One region of the Thioclava sp. F34-6 genome, then DNA from elsewhere that is predicted to be linked to it. Evidence: riboswitches for the same ligand, from Rfam matches in the RefSeq annotation. Region 1 holds a riboswitch; the other holds the start of a gene.

Region 1 (6,979 bases):
TGGTGCAGCTTTTCCTGATCTTCTACGGGCTGCCGAGCCTCGGGATCACGCTCGACGCCTTCGTGGCGGGGCTGATCGGCTTCACGCTGAATGTCGGCGCCTACACGTCGGAAATCCTGCGCGCGGCGCTGTCCTCGGTGTCCAAGGGGCAGTGGGAAGCGTCCTATTCCATCGGCATGAACTGGCGGCAGACGATGACCCGCACCATTGTGCCGCAGGCCTCGCGCGTCGCGGTGCCGCCCTTGTCGAACAGCTTCATCTCGCTGGTGAAGGATACGTCGCTCGCCGCAGCGATCACCGTGCCGGAACTGTTTCAGGCGGCGCAGCGGATCGTCGCGACCACCTATGAACCGCTCGTCCTCTATGTCGAGGCGGCGCTGATCTATCTCGCGCTCTGCTCGGTCCTGTCGGCGCTGCAGGGGCGGCTCGAGCGGAGCCTCGGCCAATATGGCGGCTTTCTGGAGGAACGCACATGATCGAGCTGTCGAATATCACCAAGCGGTTCGGCGAGAACGAGGTTCTGTCGGGGATCTCGCTGTCTTTGCCTGAGGGCTCCGTGACCGCGTTGATCGGCCCCTCGGGCGGCGGCAAGAGCACGCTTTTACGAACGATCAACCTGCTGGAGGTGCCGACGAGCGGCACGCTTGCCATCGGCGACGCTTCGGTGACGCTGACCGAGGGCGGGCGGCTCTCGCGCGGCCAGATCCAGTCGATCCGGCAACAGACCGGGATGGTGTTCCAGAACTTCCAGCTCTTCCCGCATCGCACCGCGATCGAGAACGTGATGGAGAGCCTCGTGACCGTGCAGAACTGGCCTGCCGCGAAAGCCCGCGAGCGCGCGATGTCGCTCTTGGAGAAGGTCGGAATGGCGCATAAGGCCGATGCCTGGCCCGCGACGCTTTCGGGCGGGCAGCAGCAGCGCATCGCGATTGCCCGCGCGCTCGCCCCGTCGCCGAAAGTGCTGCTCTGCGACGAGCCGACCTCGGCGCTCGATCCGGAACTGGCGGCGGAAGTCGTTGACGTTCTGGCACAGCTGGCCCGCGAGGGCACGACGATGGTGATGGCCACCCACGATTTGCGGCTGGCCTCGCAGATCGCCGAGCGGGTGGTCGTGCTGGAAAGCGGCGGGGTGGTCGAGACCGGCCCGGCGCGGCAGGTCTTCGATGCGCCCGAGCGCGAGCGCACCAAGCGGTTCATCGCCACGCTGAAATCGACCGGCGAGACCGCAGCCCCGGATACTGCCCCGCGCCCCGTCTGAGGCGCGGGCGGCGGCGGGTTCAGAACGCCCAGTCCTCGTCCTCGGTCGCGACCGCCTTGCCGATCACGTAGCTCGATCCCGAGCCCGAGAAGAAGTCGTGGTTTTCGTCCGATCCGGGCGAGAGCGCGGCGAGGATCGCGGGGTTCACGCGCGTAGCCTCTTCGGGGAAGAGCGCCTCGTAGCCGAGGTTCTGCAGCGCCTTGTTGGCGTTGTAATGCAGGAAGTGCTTCACATCCTCCGTCAGGCCCAGACCGTCATAGAGCTGCTCGGTATAGCGGCCCTCGATGTCATAGAGGTCGAACATCAGCGAGAAGGCGAAATCCTTGATCTCGGCGCGCTCGGCTTCGGTCACATGCTCCAGCGCGCGCTGGAACTTGTAGCCGATGTAATAGCCGTGGATCGCCTCGTCGCGGATGATCAGGCGGATCAGGTCGGCGGTGTTGGTCAGGCGCGCGCGGCTCGACCAGTGCATCGGCAGGTAGAAGCCCGAATAGAACAGGAAGCTCTCGAGAAAGACGCTCGCCACCTTGCGCTTCAGCGGGCTCGCCGTCGCGTCGTATTCGTCGAGGATCAGCCGCGACTTGGCCTGCAGATGCGGGTTCTCCTGCGACCAGCGGAAAGCCTCGTCGACCTCGGCGGTGTTGCACAGCGTCGAGAAAACAGACGAATAGCTGCGCGCATGCACGGCCTCCATGAAGGCGATGTTGGACAGCACCGCTTCCTCATGGGGCGTCGCCGCATCCGCCATCAGCGCAGGCGCGCCCACGGTGTTCTGGATCGTGTCCAGCAGCGTCAGCCCGGTGAAGACCCGGATCGTGAGCGTCTGTTCATCCTCGGTCAGTTGCGACCAGCTTTGAATGTCGTTCGACAGCGGCACCTTCTCGGGCAGCCAGAAATTCGACGTGAGCCGGTTCCAGACTTCGAGATCCTTGTCGTCCTGAAGGCGGTTCCAGTTGACGGCACGGGGGACGGGGCGGGATGTGTGCAGATCTTTCATGGCGGGCCTCACAGAGAACACGAAACGCAGCCCTGCACCTCGGTTCCCTCGAGGGCCGCTTGGCGCAGGCGGATGTAATAGATGGTCTTGATGCCACGCCGCCATGCGTAGATCTGGGCGCGGTTGATGTCGCGGGTCGTGGCCTCGGCCGGGAAGAACAGCGTCAGCGAGAGACCTTGATCGACATGCTCGGTCGCTGCCGCATAGGTGTCGATGATCGCCTCGGGGCCGATCTGATAGGCGTCGCGGTAGAACTCGAGATTGTCGTTCGTCATGTAGGGCGCGGGGTAATAGACCCGGCCGATCTTGCCTTCCTTGCGGATCTCGATCTTCGCGGTGATCGGGTGGATCGAGGCGGTCGCATTGTTGATATAGCTGATCGAGCCGGTGGGCGGCACGGCTTGCAGGTTGCGATTCCACAGGCCGGACTCCATGACCCGGTCGCGCAGCTCGGCCCAGTCGGCGCGGGTGGGCAGGGTGATCCCGAAGCGGTCGAACAGGGCCGTTACGGTGTCGCTCTCAGGCAGCCAGTCGCGGGTGACGTATTTCTCGAAGAAGCTGCCATCGGCGTAAGCCGAGGCCTCGAACCCCTTGAAACTCCGGCCATGCTCGGCGGCCAGCCGGTTCGACTCCGCCAGCGCGTGATGGGCTACGGCGGCGAAATAAACGGAGGTGAATTCGATCCCCTCGGGGCTGCCATAATGGATGCGCTCGCGGGCGAGGAAACCGTGTAGGTTCATCTGACCCAGACCGATCGCGTGACTTTCCTCGTTGCCCTTGCGGATCGAGGGGACGGCGTTGATCGCACTCATCTCCGACACCGCCGAGAGCGCCCGGATCGCGGCCCCGACGCTCGCACCCAGATCGCCGCCATCCATCACCTTGGCGATGTTGAGCGAACCCAGATTGCACGAGATATCCGTGCCCATCTGCGCGTAGCCCAGATCCTCGTCGAACTCGGAAGGCTCGGCCACCTGCAGAATCTCCGAACACAGGTTCGACATGGTGATCCGTCCCGCGATCGGGTTGGCGCGGTTCACCGTGTCCTCGAACATGATGTAGGGATAGCCGCTTTCGAACTGGATCTCGGCCAGCGTCTGGAAGAAGGCGCGGGCGTTGATCTTGCGTTTGCGGATGCGCGCGTCGTCGACCATTTCGTGGTATTTCTCGGTCACGGAAATCTCCGAGAAGGCGCATCCATAGACCCGCTCCACGTCATGGGGCGAGAAGAGATACATCTCCTCGTTCTTCTTCGCGAGTTCGAAGGTGATGTCGGGGATCACCACGCCGAGGCTCAGCGTCTTGATCCGGATTTTCTCGTCCGCATTCTCGCGCTTGGTGTCGAGGAAGCGCAGGATGTCGGGGTGATGGGCGTGCAGATAAACCGCGCCCGCGCCCTGACGCGCGCCCAGCTGGTTGGCATAGCTGAAGCTGTCTTCGAGCAGCTTCATCACCGGGATCACGCCCGAGGACTGGTTCTCGATCCCTTTGATCGGCGCGCCATATTCGCGGATATTGGTCAGCATCAGGGCCACGCCGCCGCCGCGTTTCGACAGTTGCAGCGCCGAGTTGATGCCGCGCCCGATGCTTTCCATGTTGTCTTCCAGTCGCAGCAGGAAGCAGGAGACGAACTCGCCCCGCGCCTTCTTGCCCGCGTTGAGGAAGGTCGGCGTCGCGGGCTGGAAGCGTCCTGCCAGCATCTCCTCCATGAGGCGCATCGCCAGCGCCTCGTCGCCGCGCGCAAGCGTCAGTGCCACCATCACCACCCGGTCCTCGTAGCGCTCGAGATAGCGCTGCCCGTCGCGGGTCTTCAACGTGTAGGAAGTGTAGTATTTGAACGCGCCGAGGAAGGTCGGAAAACGGAATTTTGCCGCGAAAGCCGCCTCCCAGATCGCGCGCTGGAAGTTGCGCGAATACTGATCGAGCACGGCGGCGTCGTAATAGCCTTCCTCCACCAGATAGCCGAGCTTTTCGTCCAGCGAATGGAAGAAGACCGTGTTCTGGTTCACGTGACGCAGAAAATATTGCCGCGCCGCCATCCGGTCGGCGTCGAAGCGGATATTGCCCTCCGCGTCATAGAGGTTGAGCATTGCGTTGAGCGCGTGGTGATCAAGCCCCGCGAATTCCGAGGCCGTGGCCCCGCTCGGTTTCACGTCGCTGTCGAGCATTCCAGCCTCCAGAAATTGTCGAGACCCGCGCGCACGCGGTCGATGTCAGTATCGGTCCCCGCCAGTTCGAACCGGTAGAGCACGGGGATATTGCACTTGCGCGCCAGCAGATCGCCCGCGCAGGCGAAAAGCGCGCCGAAATTGCGATTGCCGCTGGCGATTACGCCGCGCAGACCCGCGCGGCGGGCGGGATCGTTGAGAAAGGCGATTACCGGTTTCGCGACCGCGCCGCGCCCCTTGCCGTCGGCGTAGCTTGGGCAGATCAGGACGTAGGGGCAGGGCGGGTACGGCATCGCCGCCTCCGCCGAGAGGGGCAGGCGCTGCGCGGGCAGGCCCAGCCGCTCCACGAAGCGCTGCGTGTTCCCCGAGGCCGAGGAGTAATAGATCAGCCTTGCCTGTCCCATGATCCGGGCCCGCGCTCAGCTGAGCTGTCCGATCATGTCGGGCCGGAAGCCCGCCCAGTGATCCTCGCCCGCGATCACCACGGGCGCCTGACGGTAGCCGAGGTCCTGCACCATCTCCATCGCGGCGGCATCCTCGGTGAGGTCGATCACGTTGTAGTCGATCCCCTTGGCATCCAGCGCACGGGTCGTGGCGGTGCATTGCACGCAGGCCGGTTTCGAATAGACGGTGATGGTCATGTGTCCTGTCCCTTTGTTGGCTGTCGGCAGCGCGGGACAAGGCTCGTGGGCAGGGTGCCGCAGCACATAGCCACGCGCCCGGGCCCTCCGCCGCGGTCGTCGTCTATGTGCTCTGGCAGGTCTCCTGGCTCGCGGCTCGAGCGCCTCTCGGTCCGTCTTCCCGGCGCATCGCACCAGTGACATTCGGACATCAGGCTCGCCGCTTACAGTTGCGGGGGCAGCGCCGGAATCTCACCGGCTTCCCTCTTCGCCTGCGGAGTGACTCGCAGGAACCAAAGCAACATCATATTGGGATGCATGGTGTAGTGGTGTCAATATATAGATTGCCCTGCCGCGCGAAACTCTCGCGTGACAGGAGCGTGTCTTGCCTCAGGCCCCGTCGCCGAGCGCCCGGATATGCGCCGGGAGGCGGTCGTTCTGGCCATACATGAAGTGGTTCTCCATGCGCTCCGAGAAGCGGCTGGCCTCGGTCTCGCGACCCACGGCCTCGGCCATTTCGCGGATATGCATCGGGCTCGCCCCGCAGCACACGCCGAGATAATTCACCCCGATCGCCTGCGCCTCACGCGCGAAGGCGCCGATCTCGTAGCGGTTGCAGGCCAACGGATCGAGCGCGGTCGGGAAGGTCCGGCCATGCGGCGAGGGGCAGGTGCAGCCGTTGTGATCGGAGAGGTTGAAGAAGGTGGGCTCCTCTTTCGTGGTCCGGTAGGGCACGGGCAGGGCGCCGACATGGCAGCTCACCGCCGCGCGCACCTTGCGCAGCCACGGCATCATCGTCTGCGGCCCGCGGAAGCAGTTCAGCCCGACGACATCGGCGCCCGCCTGTTCAAGTTTCTGGCAGGTCTCGACGATGCCGACCCCGTCCATCATCTCGTTGGCCGCCATCGGTGCCAGCGTCAGCACCACCGGCAGCCCCGACGCCTTCGCGGCCTCGAGCGCGCATAGCGCCTCGCCCGCGTAGTAAAAGGTCTCGCCGATGAGAATATCCGCGCCTTCCTCGACCGCCCAGCCGACCATCTCGTCGAACATCGCGCGCACCTCGGCCTGCCGCGCCGGATCGGCCGGGTCCCAGATATTCGTGTTCGAGATATTGCCCGCCATCAGGTTTCCGGTCTTGGCATTGGCGACCTCGCGGGCGATCTTCAGCGCCGCGCGGTTGAGCGGCTCCAGCAGGTCTTCCTTGCCGATCACGCGCATCTTCTCGCGGTGGCCGTTATAGGTGAAGGCCTCGACGATATCGCTTCCGGCGCGCTGGAAATCGACATGCAGATTGCGCAGCGCCTGCGGGTATTCGAGCGCCACCTCGGGCACGAATTCCCCGGCGGTCAGATAGCCGCGCCGTTCCAGTTCGAACAGAAAGCCCTCGGCGCAGATTACCGGGCGCGCGTCGAGCAGGCGGGTCAGTTTGTTGTCATTCATGGAGAGATCCTCTCAGTTCATCCATGACCATCGTTGGACAGAGCCGAGCCTCACAGGAGACGGAGTGCCGTTCCCTGCTGCAATGGTCCTCGGCCGGGCCGCTGAATGCGACCGCAAGACGAAGAACGGGTTAGAGGCCGCGCCGCGCGCGTGCGCCGCCGCGCCGCACCGGCGGGGGCATCTCGATCGGCAAGGCGAAAGGCTGCGGGGTCAGCGACTCCAGCAACAGCTCGCAGAACACCTCCGCCGCTGGTGAGATCAGGGAGTGCGGATAGGCCTGCATATGGGCGACGATCGCCGCCTTCGCATAGGGCATGTCGCCCGGCAGCGTGCCAAGCCATTCCATGTAGCCCAGCGTGCCCAGCTCACGCGCCCGCAGCGGCGAGATCGGTCCTATATCGAGTTGTAAGAGTGAAAGCGTTCGTTCCAAAAGCATCGCGCCCTCCGCGCAAAAGGGCGGGATTGGTCGCGGCACGGCGATATGCGAGGTCCGATC
Region 2 (6,979 bases), on a different contig from region 1:
CCTCGACGCTGCAGGCTTTCGATGCGCCCTATGGCTGGGGCTATGACCCGCTCTCCGAGCTGGCGATCGTCGATTACGGTGACATGCCCTTCGACTATGCCAATGTGCCCGAGGTGCCGGGCCGGATCGAGGCGCATCTCGGCGCGATCTTCGGGGCGGGCGTGGTGCCGATCACGCTCGGCGGCGATCACTTCATCACGCTGCCGATCCTGCGCGCGGCAGTCGCCGCGCATGGCGAGATCGCGCTGATCCAGATCGACGCCCATTCCGACACATGGGCTGATGACGACATGGACCGGATCGACCATGGCACTTTCCTCTACAAGGCGATCAAGTCGGGCGTCGTGCGGGCGGAGAATGTGGTCTCGGTCGGCATCCGCACCGACAATCCCGATACGCTGGGCGTGAACATCGTGGATGCGCCGAGCGTGCATCGCGAAGGGATCGGTCCCACGCTCGAACGCATCCGCGCGGTGGTGGGTGATAGACCCTGCTACCTCACCTTCGACATCGACGGTCTGGACCCGGCCTTCGCGCCCGGCACCGGTACGCCTGTCTGGGGCGGTCTGGCGAGCTGGCAGGCGGCAGAGCTGTTGCGCGGGCTGAAGGGCATCAACCTGATCGGCGGCGACGTGGTCGAGGTCTCTCCGCCCTACGATCCGACCGGGGTGACGGCGATCGCCGGGGCCCATGTCGCGACCGAGCTGATCGCCCTTGCGGGCTGGGCGATGCGGGAGAGGGCGGCATGAAACGGGCCGTGACGATCCTCGCGCTCGGGCTCGCCGTCGTGGTGGCGGCCGACGGATGGGTGCGCCTCGCCCCGATTGATCCGGCGCGCTTCGATGTCGACGGGCTGGCGAAAGCGCCCGGTGACCACCCGGAGACAGGCGGGTTTCAGGCCGTGCGCGACGTCTCCGATCCGCCGGCGCAGATGGCCGCGCTCGACAAGATCATCCGGGGCACCGCGCGCACCAAGCGCGTCGCGGGCAGCGCCGACGAGGGCTACGCGGCCTATGTGACGCGCTCGGCCGTCTGGGGCTTTCCCGATGTCACCACGCTCTGGATCGAAGGCGATACGCTGCAGATCCGCGGGCACCTCGTCTACGGGAAATCCGATCTCGGGGTGAACGAGGCGCGGATCAAGGGCTGGCTCGACGAGGTCGGGCTCTAGCGGGCGCGACCCGCCGTGCGCAGGGTATCTTGCGCCGCGTTTTCCCGCCGACCCGCCCCACGCCGTAGGGTCACACAGACCAACTCTGACAGTGCGCTCCCTTGCGAAGACAGGGGGCGAAGCCTAAGTGAGGCCTCATGCAGCCGGAGCCAGCATGACCATCATGTATCGTTATTTTTCCTGGGCCATCGCCGTCACGGTGGCAGGGCTGGTCGGGTCCTTCGCGCTGGGGTTCGCCCAGACCGGAGGGCTTGGCGGCGCGGTCTCTTTCCTGATGATCACTGCCGTGCTGGCCGTGCTGGAAATCTCGCTGAGCTTCGACAACGCCATCGTCAACGCCAACAAGCTGCACCAGATGACGCCGAAATGGCAGCGTCGTTTCCTGACATGGGGTATCCTGATCGCGGTGTTCGGGATGCGTATCCTCTTCCCGCTTCTGATCGTCGTGATCGCCGCCGGCATCGGACCGTGGGACGCGGTTCTTCTGGCTGCGAAACACCCGGCCGAATATGCCGAGATCATCGAGGACGCGCATCTGTCGATCGCGGGCTTCGGTGGCGCCTTCCTGATGATGGTCGCGCTCACCTATTTCATCGACGAGGGCAAGGAGGTCGACTGGATCCGCGCGCTGGAGCGCCGGTTGCGGGCGCTCGCGTCGATCCGAGGTCTGGAGATCGGCTTCGTGCTGGTCGTCGTTCTGCTTTTCACCTGGATTCTGCCGGAGGGGCGCGAGGACGAGTTCCTCTTCGCCTCCATCTGCGGCCTTGCGACCTTTCTCGGCGTCGAGGTGCTCAGCCACGTGCTCGACCGGACGAATATCGCCGCCGAGACGGCCAAGGCGGGCCTCGGCGCGTTTCTCTATCTCGAAGTGCTCGATGCGTCCTTCAGTTTCGACGGGGTGATCGGGGCCTTCGCGCTGACCCAGAACCTGTTCCTGATCGCGATCGGTCTGGGGATCGGTGCGATGTATGTGCGCTCGATGACCCTGATGCTGGTGGAGCGCAACACGCTCAGCGAATTCCGCTATCTCGAGAACGGCGCCTTCTGGTCGATCCTGATCCTCTCCGTCGTCATGTTCGCGCAGACGCTGGTGGAAGTGCCCGAGGTGATCACCGGCCTGATCGGGGCCGGGCTGATCGGTCTCGCGCTGCTATCCTCGATCCGGTTCAACCGACGCTGCCGGCGCGCCGTGGAAAGCTGAAATATTCTTGACTCAGTGCGGCGCGCGCGGCACAGCAGGGGCACTTCGGTTCCGCGAAAGCGGATGAAAAGGGAACCCGGTGCGATGCGTGCATTCATTCCGGGGCTGCCCCCGCAACTGTGAGCGGCGAGTGACGGCTGACTGAGCCACTGGGGAGACCCGGGAAGGCCAGCCGGAACCAGGACCCGCGAGCCAGGAGACCTGCCGAGGCGCTCATCCTTTCTGCCTGTGCGGGGCGCGCAGCGGAGGCGGTCTTCCGTCAGTGGTGACATTTTTCACCGTCGGCGGAAATTCCAAATTTCCAAAGACTTGCAATACGAAGTTCACGCGACCGCAGAGTCGCGGCACGAGGGAATTGGATATGATCCGCACCCGTTTGACCGTGGGCCTGATGCTCACCACAGCGCTGGCAGGCCCCGCGCTCGCGCAAGATGCGCAACCTTACCAACTCGATGAGATCGTGATCTATCACGGCGCGCTCGAGCCACGCGCGGCTGATAAGACCGCACAGGCGGTCACCGTGCTGTCCCGTCGAGATTTAGAGCGCTCCGGCGAGACCCGGCTTGCGAACATCTTCGCGATGACGCCAGGTGTCAGCATACTCTCGCGCGGTCCGATCGGGGCCCAGACCGGTCTCTCGATCCGAGGCGTGTCGCAGAACTACGTCAAGGTACAGGTGGACGGCATTGATGTCTCGGACCCGTCGGGACCGCAGACCGCCTTCGACTTCGGCCGGCTCAATGCGGTGAATTACGATCGGGTCGAGATCATGCGAGGCTCGCAATCGGCGGTCTACGGTGGGCAGGCTGTCGGGGGCGTCATCAACCTCGATACCCCGCGGCCGACGCGGGAAGGTTTCAGCCAAGGCTACACGCTTGAGGTAGGATCGCGCGCCACTGTGAACGCCGCATACAATCTCGGGTGGAAGCAAGGCGAGGACGAGTTGTCGATGCAGCTCTCGAAGATTCGCACCAGTGGTTACTCGGTGGCCGACAAAGCCGATGGGAACAGCGAGGCGGATGGCTACCATGCGGAGCGTCTTTCGGCGCGCGGTCAGACTAGGCTCGAGAACGGCGTATTGATCGGTTTCGCGGGGTTCGCGCAGAATTCCTACGGCGAGCTTGACCCGCAATATGTTTATGAGAGCCCGGCGCAACCCTCAGTTCCACTTGCCGACGGTGTCAGTCCCGACGATTTTGGCGATTCGAAGCAACGCGCCTTGCGACTGTTTGCGCAATTCGACGCTGCCGGCTGGAGCCACGAACTCGATGCGAGCTATTTCGAGATAGACCGGCGGAGCTACAGCCACTGGATCGGAGCCGATTATGACCCGGTCACCTATGGCGTGAGTGGAAGCAGTGATAAATATTCTGACTACACTTATTCGGGCTCCCGCCGAACCGCATCTTGGACGGCGGCGCGAGACCTCGAGATCGGGCACCTCAGCCTAGGTCTGGATTACCGGTATGAGAGCTTCCGGCAGGGGGGCTACAGCTCTTACGGCCCCGTCAGTGCAGGTGCGTCCCGTAAGACCACGGGGATTTTCGGAGAATATGACGTGACGCTCGCGCCCGGTGCCGATCTCGTTGCCTCTTTGCGCCATGACGACAATTCAGCCTTTGGTGGCTTCACCACGGGACGGCTCGGACTGACCTGGAAACTTGCGAACGACCTCTTGCTGCGCAGCTCGGTGGGCACCGGCTATCGTGCTCCCTCGGGTTACGAGCTCTACGGGCCCTTCGGGACGTCAACGCTCCATCCGGAGAAATCGATCAGCTACGATCTGGGGCTGCAGAAGGACTGGGACGACACCTCCCTGCGCGCTACCCTTTTCCGCGTCGAAACACGCGACCTAATTATCTACAATGGTTCGAACTACGTGCAGACTTCAGGCAAGACCGTACGTCAAGGGCTCGAGCTGGAGGCTAAGGGCGCGCTCTCGTCGCGGCTCGATTACACGCTCTCCTACACTTATATTGATACGCAAAACCCGAACAACCTCGGCTATGGGTCAAGCTGGAGCCAGACCTACGGTCGCCACAACCTGTCCGCGTCGCTCGATGCGAAGCTGACCGATCGGCTCAGCGGCAGCTTCGGGGCGAAGCTCGTGGCCGACCGCGCGCCGATCAATGGCACTCCGATGGGGGATTATACTCTCGCCAATGCCAAGTTGAGCTACGACCTCGGCGCGGGCAAGGAGGTCTATCTCCGCGTGGACAACCTCTTCGACGAGCAATACCAGCAATTCCCCGGCTACGGCACCTCGGGTCGCGCCGCCTATGTGGGGCTGCGTGCGCGGTTCTGATCTGAAAGGGGCGGTTTGCGCCGCCCTTTTCGCCGCCTTGGCGGCGACCTCATCCGCATGGGCGGAAGAGCCTGCGGGAGATGTGCCGCGGCGGGTCGTCTCCATGAACCTCTGCACCGATCAGCTGGCGCTGGCGCTGGCCGATCCGTCGCAGATCGTCTCGGTCAGCCATTTCGCGACCGACCCGTCGATGTCGGTGCGCTGGAAACAGGCTGAAGACCTGTCCGTAAACTTCGGGCGCGCCGAGGAAATCTCTATTCTCCATCCCGATCTCGTGCTGGCCGATACGTGGTCGAACCCCGACACGATCCGCATGTTGCGCACGCTCGGAATCCGGGTCGAGCAACTGCCGCCCGGCACCTCGCTGCCCGAGATCCGCGGCCGGATCGAGACGATGGGCAAGCTTCTTGGCCATCCCGGTCGCGCGGCGAAGATGCTCGCGGATTTCGATGCGCGGCTGGCGGCGATCCAGACACCCGCGCCGGGGCTGAAAGCTGCGATCATCGGGCCCTCGGGCTATGGCTACGGGCCGCGGACCCTTGAAGGGCAAATCCTTGAAATGGCAGGATTTCAGAACGTCGTCAGCGGGCCGGGGCTCGACTGGGGCGGGCGGTTGCCTCTGGAGGATCTGGTGATGGATCGCCCCGATCTGGTGGTCGTGGGGGGCTCGCAAGGCGGCACCGGCACGAGCCGCGCGCAGGAGGTGCTGGCGCACCCGGTGCTGCGCGATCTTCCGGTCGTGCGGGGCCTGCGCGATGCGAGCTGGACCTGCGGCGCACCGGCGATGCTGAATGCGGTAGGGCAACTGGCGACGCTTGGGCGCAAGATCGAGAAAGAGAAGTTAACGCAATGAGTTATCGCGCGATCCTCATTCTCCTCTCAGCCTTCTGCGCGGTGCTTTTCGCAGCGTCGCTGCTGATCGGACCGTCGGGGATTTCGCCGCTCGACGGGATATCCGCGCTCATTTCCGGCGATGGCGCGGCGGGCTTGGTGATGCGCGAGCTGCGCCTGCCGCGCGCGATCCTCGGTATCGGCGTTGGCGCCGCGCTGGGGCTGTCGGGCGCCGCGATGCAGGGCTTCCTGCGCAACCCGCTTGCCGAGCCTGGGCTGATCGGCACCTCTGCAGGGGCGGCGCTTGGTGCGGTCATCGCGATCCAGACCGGGCTCTACGCGCTCTTCGCCCTGGCCCTGCCGCTCGCCGCGCTGGCGGGCGCGGGCGTGGCCGTCGCGCTGATCTTGGTCCTTGCCGGGCGCGAGGGCCGGGCGCTGGTGCTGATCCTTGCAGGCATCGCCGTCTCCGCGCTGGCGGCGGCGGCGACCGCGCTGGTGCTGAACCTAGCTCCGTCGCCCTATGCCGCGGCCGAGATCGTGTTCTGGATGATGGGCTCGCTTGCCGATCGGTCGATGACCCATGTCGCCCTGGCACTGCCGTTCCTGATCGTGGGCGCTTTGATCCTGCTGCGCGCAGGGCCCGGGCTGGATGCGCTGAGCCTTGGGGAGGATGCTGCAGCTTCGCTTGGTATCTCTTTGAAAAAACTGAGGCTTCAGGTCGTCTTCGGGACCGCGCTCATGGTCGGTGCGGCCACGGCGGTCGCAGGTGCGATCGGCTTCGTCGGCCTCGTCGTGCCGCATCTGCTGCGCAAATCTGTGGGCGCGCGGCCCTCACGGCTGCTTCCGGCTTCGGCGCTTGGCGGGGCGGCGATGCTGACGCTGGCCGATATCGCGACGCGGGTGATAGCGCCCGAGCGCGACCTGAAACTGGGGGTGCTGACCGCGCTGGTCGGCGCGCCGTTCTTCCTGTCGATGATCCGCAAGATGGGGCGCGAGGGCTGATGCTGGAACTGGAAAACCTGACCGTTCTGCGGGGCGAATGCCCGGTCGTCGATCACGTCTCGGCGCAGGTCGCGCCGGGCGAGCTGATCGGGCTGATCGGGCCCAACGGCGCGGGCAAGACCTCGCTGCTGCGCGGTGCGATGGGGCTCTTGTCGCATCGCGGGGACAGCTCGCTGTCGGCGCTCGATCCGATGGCGCGGGCGCGGGCGGCGGCGTGGCTTCCGCAGGCGCGCGAAATCGCCTGGGGGCTGTCGGTCGCCGATCTGGTCGCGCTGGGGCGGTTGCCGCATGGCCGCGATCACGCGACGCGCGGGGCGGCGGCGGTGGAAGAAGCGCTGCGCCGGATGGGGCTCGACACTTACCGAGACCGCGCCGCCACGCAGCTCTCGGGCGGCGAGCAGGCGCGGGTGCTGATCGCCCGGGCGCTCGCGCAGGAAAGCCCGCTGATCCTCGCAGACGAACCCATCGC

Evidence for each region. A riboswitch is a leader RNA that binds a small molecule or an ion and turns the genes downstream of it on or off. The one in region 1 is predicted to bind cobalamin.
Region 2: linked by a shared signal. The riboswitch ahead of B6V72_RS00640 (TonB-dependent receptor) and the one ahead of nrdH (glutaredoxin-like protein NrdH) in region 1 are both predicted to bind cobalamin.

Annotation. Positions count from the first base shown of each region.
Region 1 covers NZ_NBOA01000005.1:53,653-60,631, reverse strand. Annotated here, with positions in the region: gene B6V72_RS11525 (amino acid ABC transporter permease) at 1-476, shown strand, start outside; gene B6V72_RS11520 (amino acid ABC transporter ATP-binding protein) at 473-1,258, shown strand; gene nrdF (class 1b ribonucleoside-diphosphate reductase subunit beta) at 1,278-2,255, opposite strand; gene nrdE (class 1b ribonucleoside-diphosphate reductase subunit alpha) at 2,264-4,423, opposite strand; gene nrdI (class Ib ribonucleoside-diphosphate reductase assembly flavoprotein NrdI) at 4,405-4,827, opposite strand; gene nrdH (glutaredoxin-like protein NrdH) at 4,843-5,064, opposite strand; cobalamin riboswitch at 5,161-5,356, opposite strand; gene B6V72_RS11495 (homocysteine S-methyltransferase family protein) at 5,434-6,483, opposite strand; gene B6V72_RS11490 (hypothetical protein) at 6,614-6,919, opposite strand.
Region 2 covers NZ_NBOA01000001.1:139,582-146,560, forward strand. Annotated here, with positions in the region: gene speB (agmatinase) at 1-749, shown strand, start outside; gene B6V72_RS00630 (DUF1499 domain-containing protein) at 746-1,171, shown strand; gene B6V72_RS00635 (DUF475 domain-containing protein) at 1,326-2,372, shown strand; cobalamin riboswitch at 2,402-2,596, shown strand; gene B6V72_RS00640 (TonB-dependent receptor) at 2,734-4,677, shown strand; gene B6V72_RS00645 (ABC transporter substrate-binding protein) at 4,781-5,530, shown strand; gene B6V72_RS00650 (iron ABC transporter permease) at 5,527-6,510, shown strand; gene B6V72_RS00655 (ABC transporter ATP-binding protein) at 6,510-6,979, shown strand, end outside.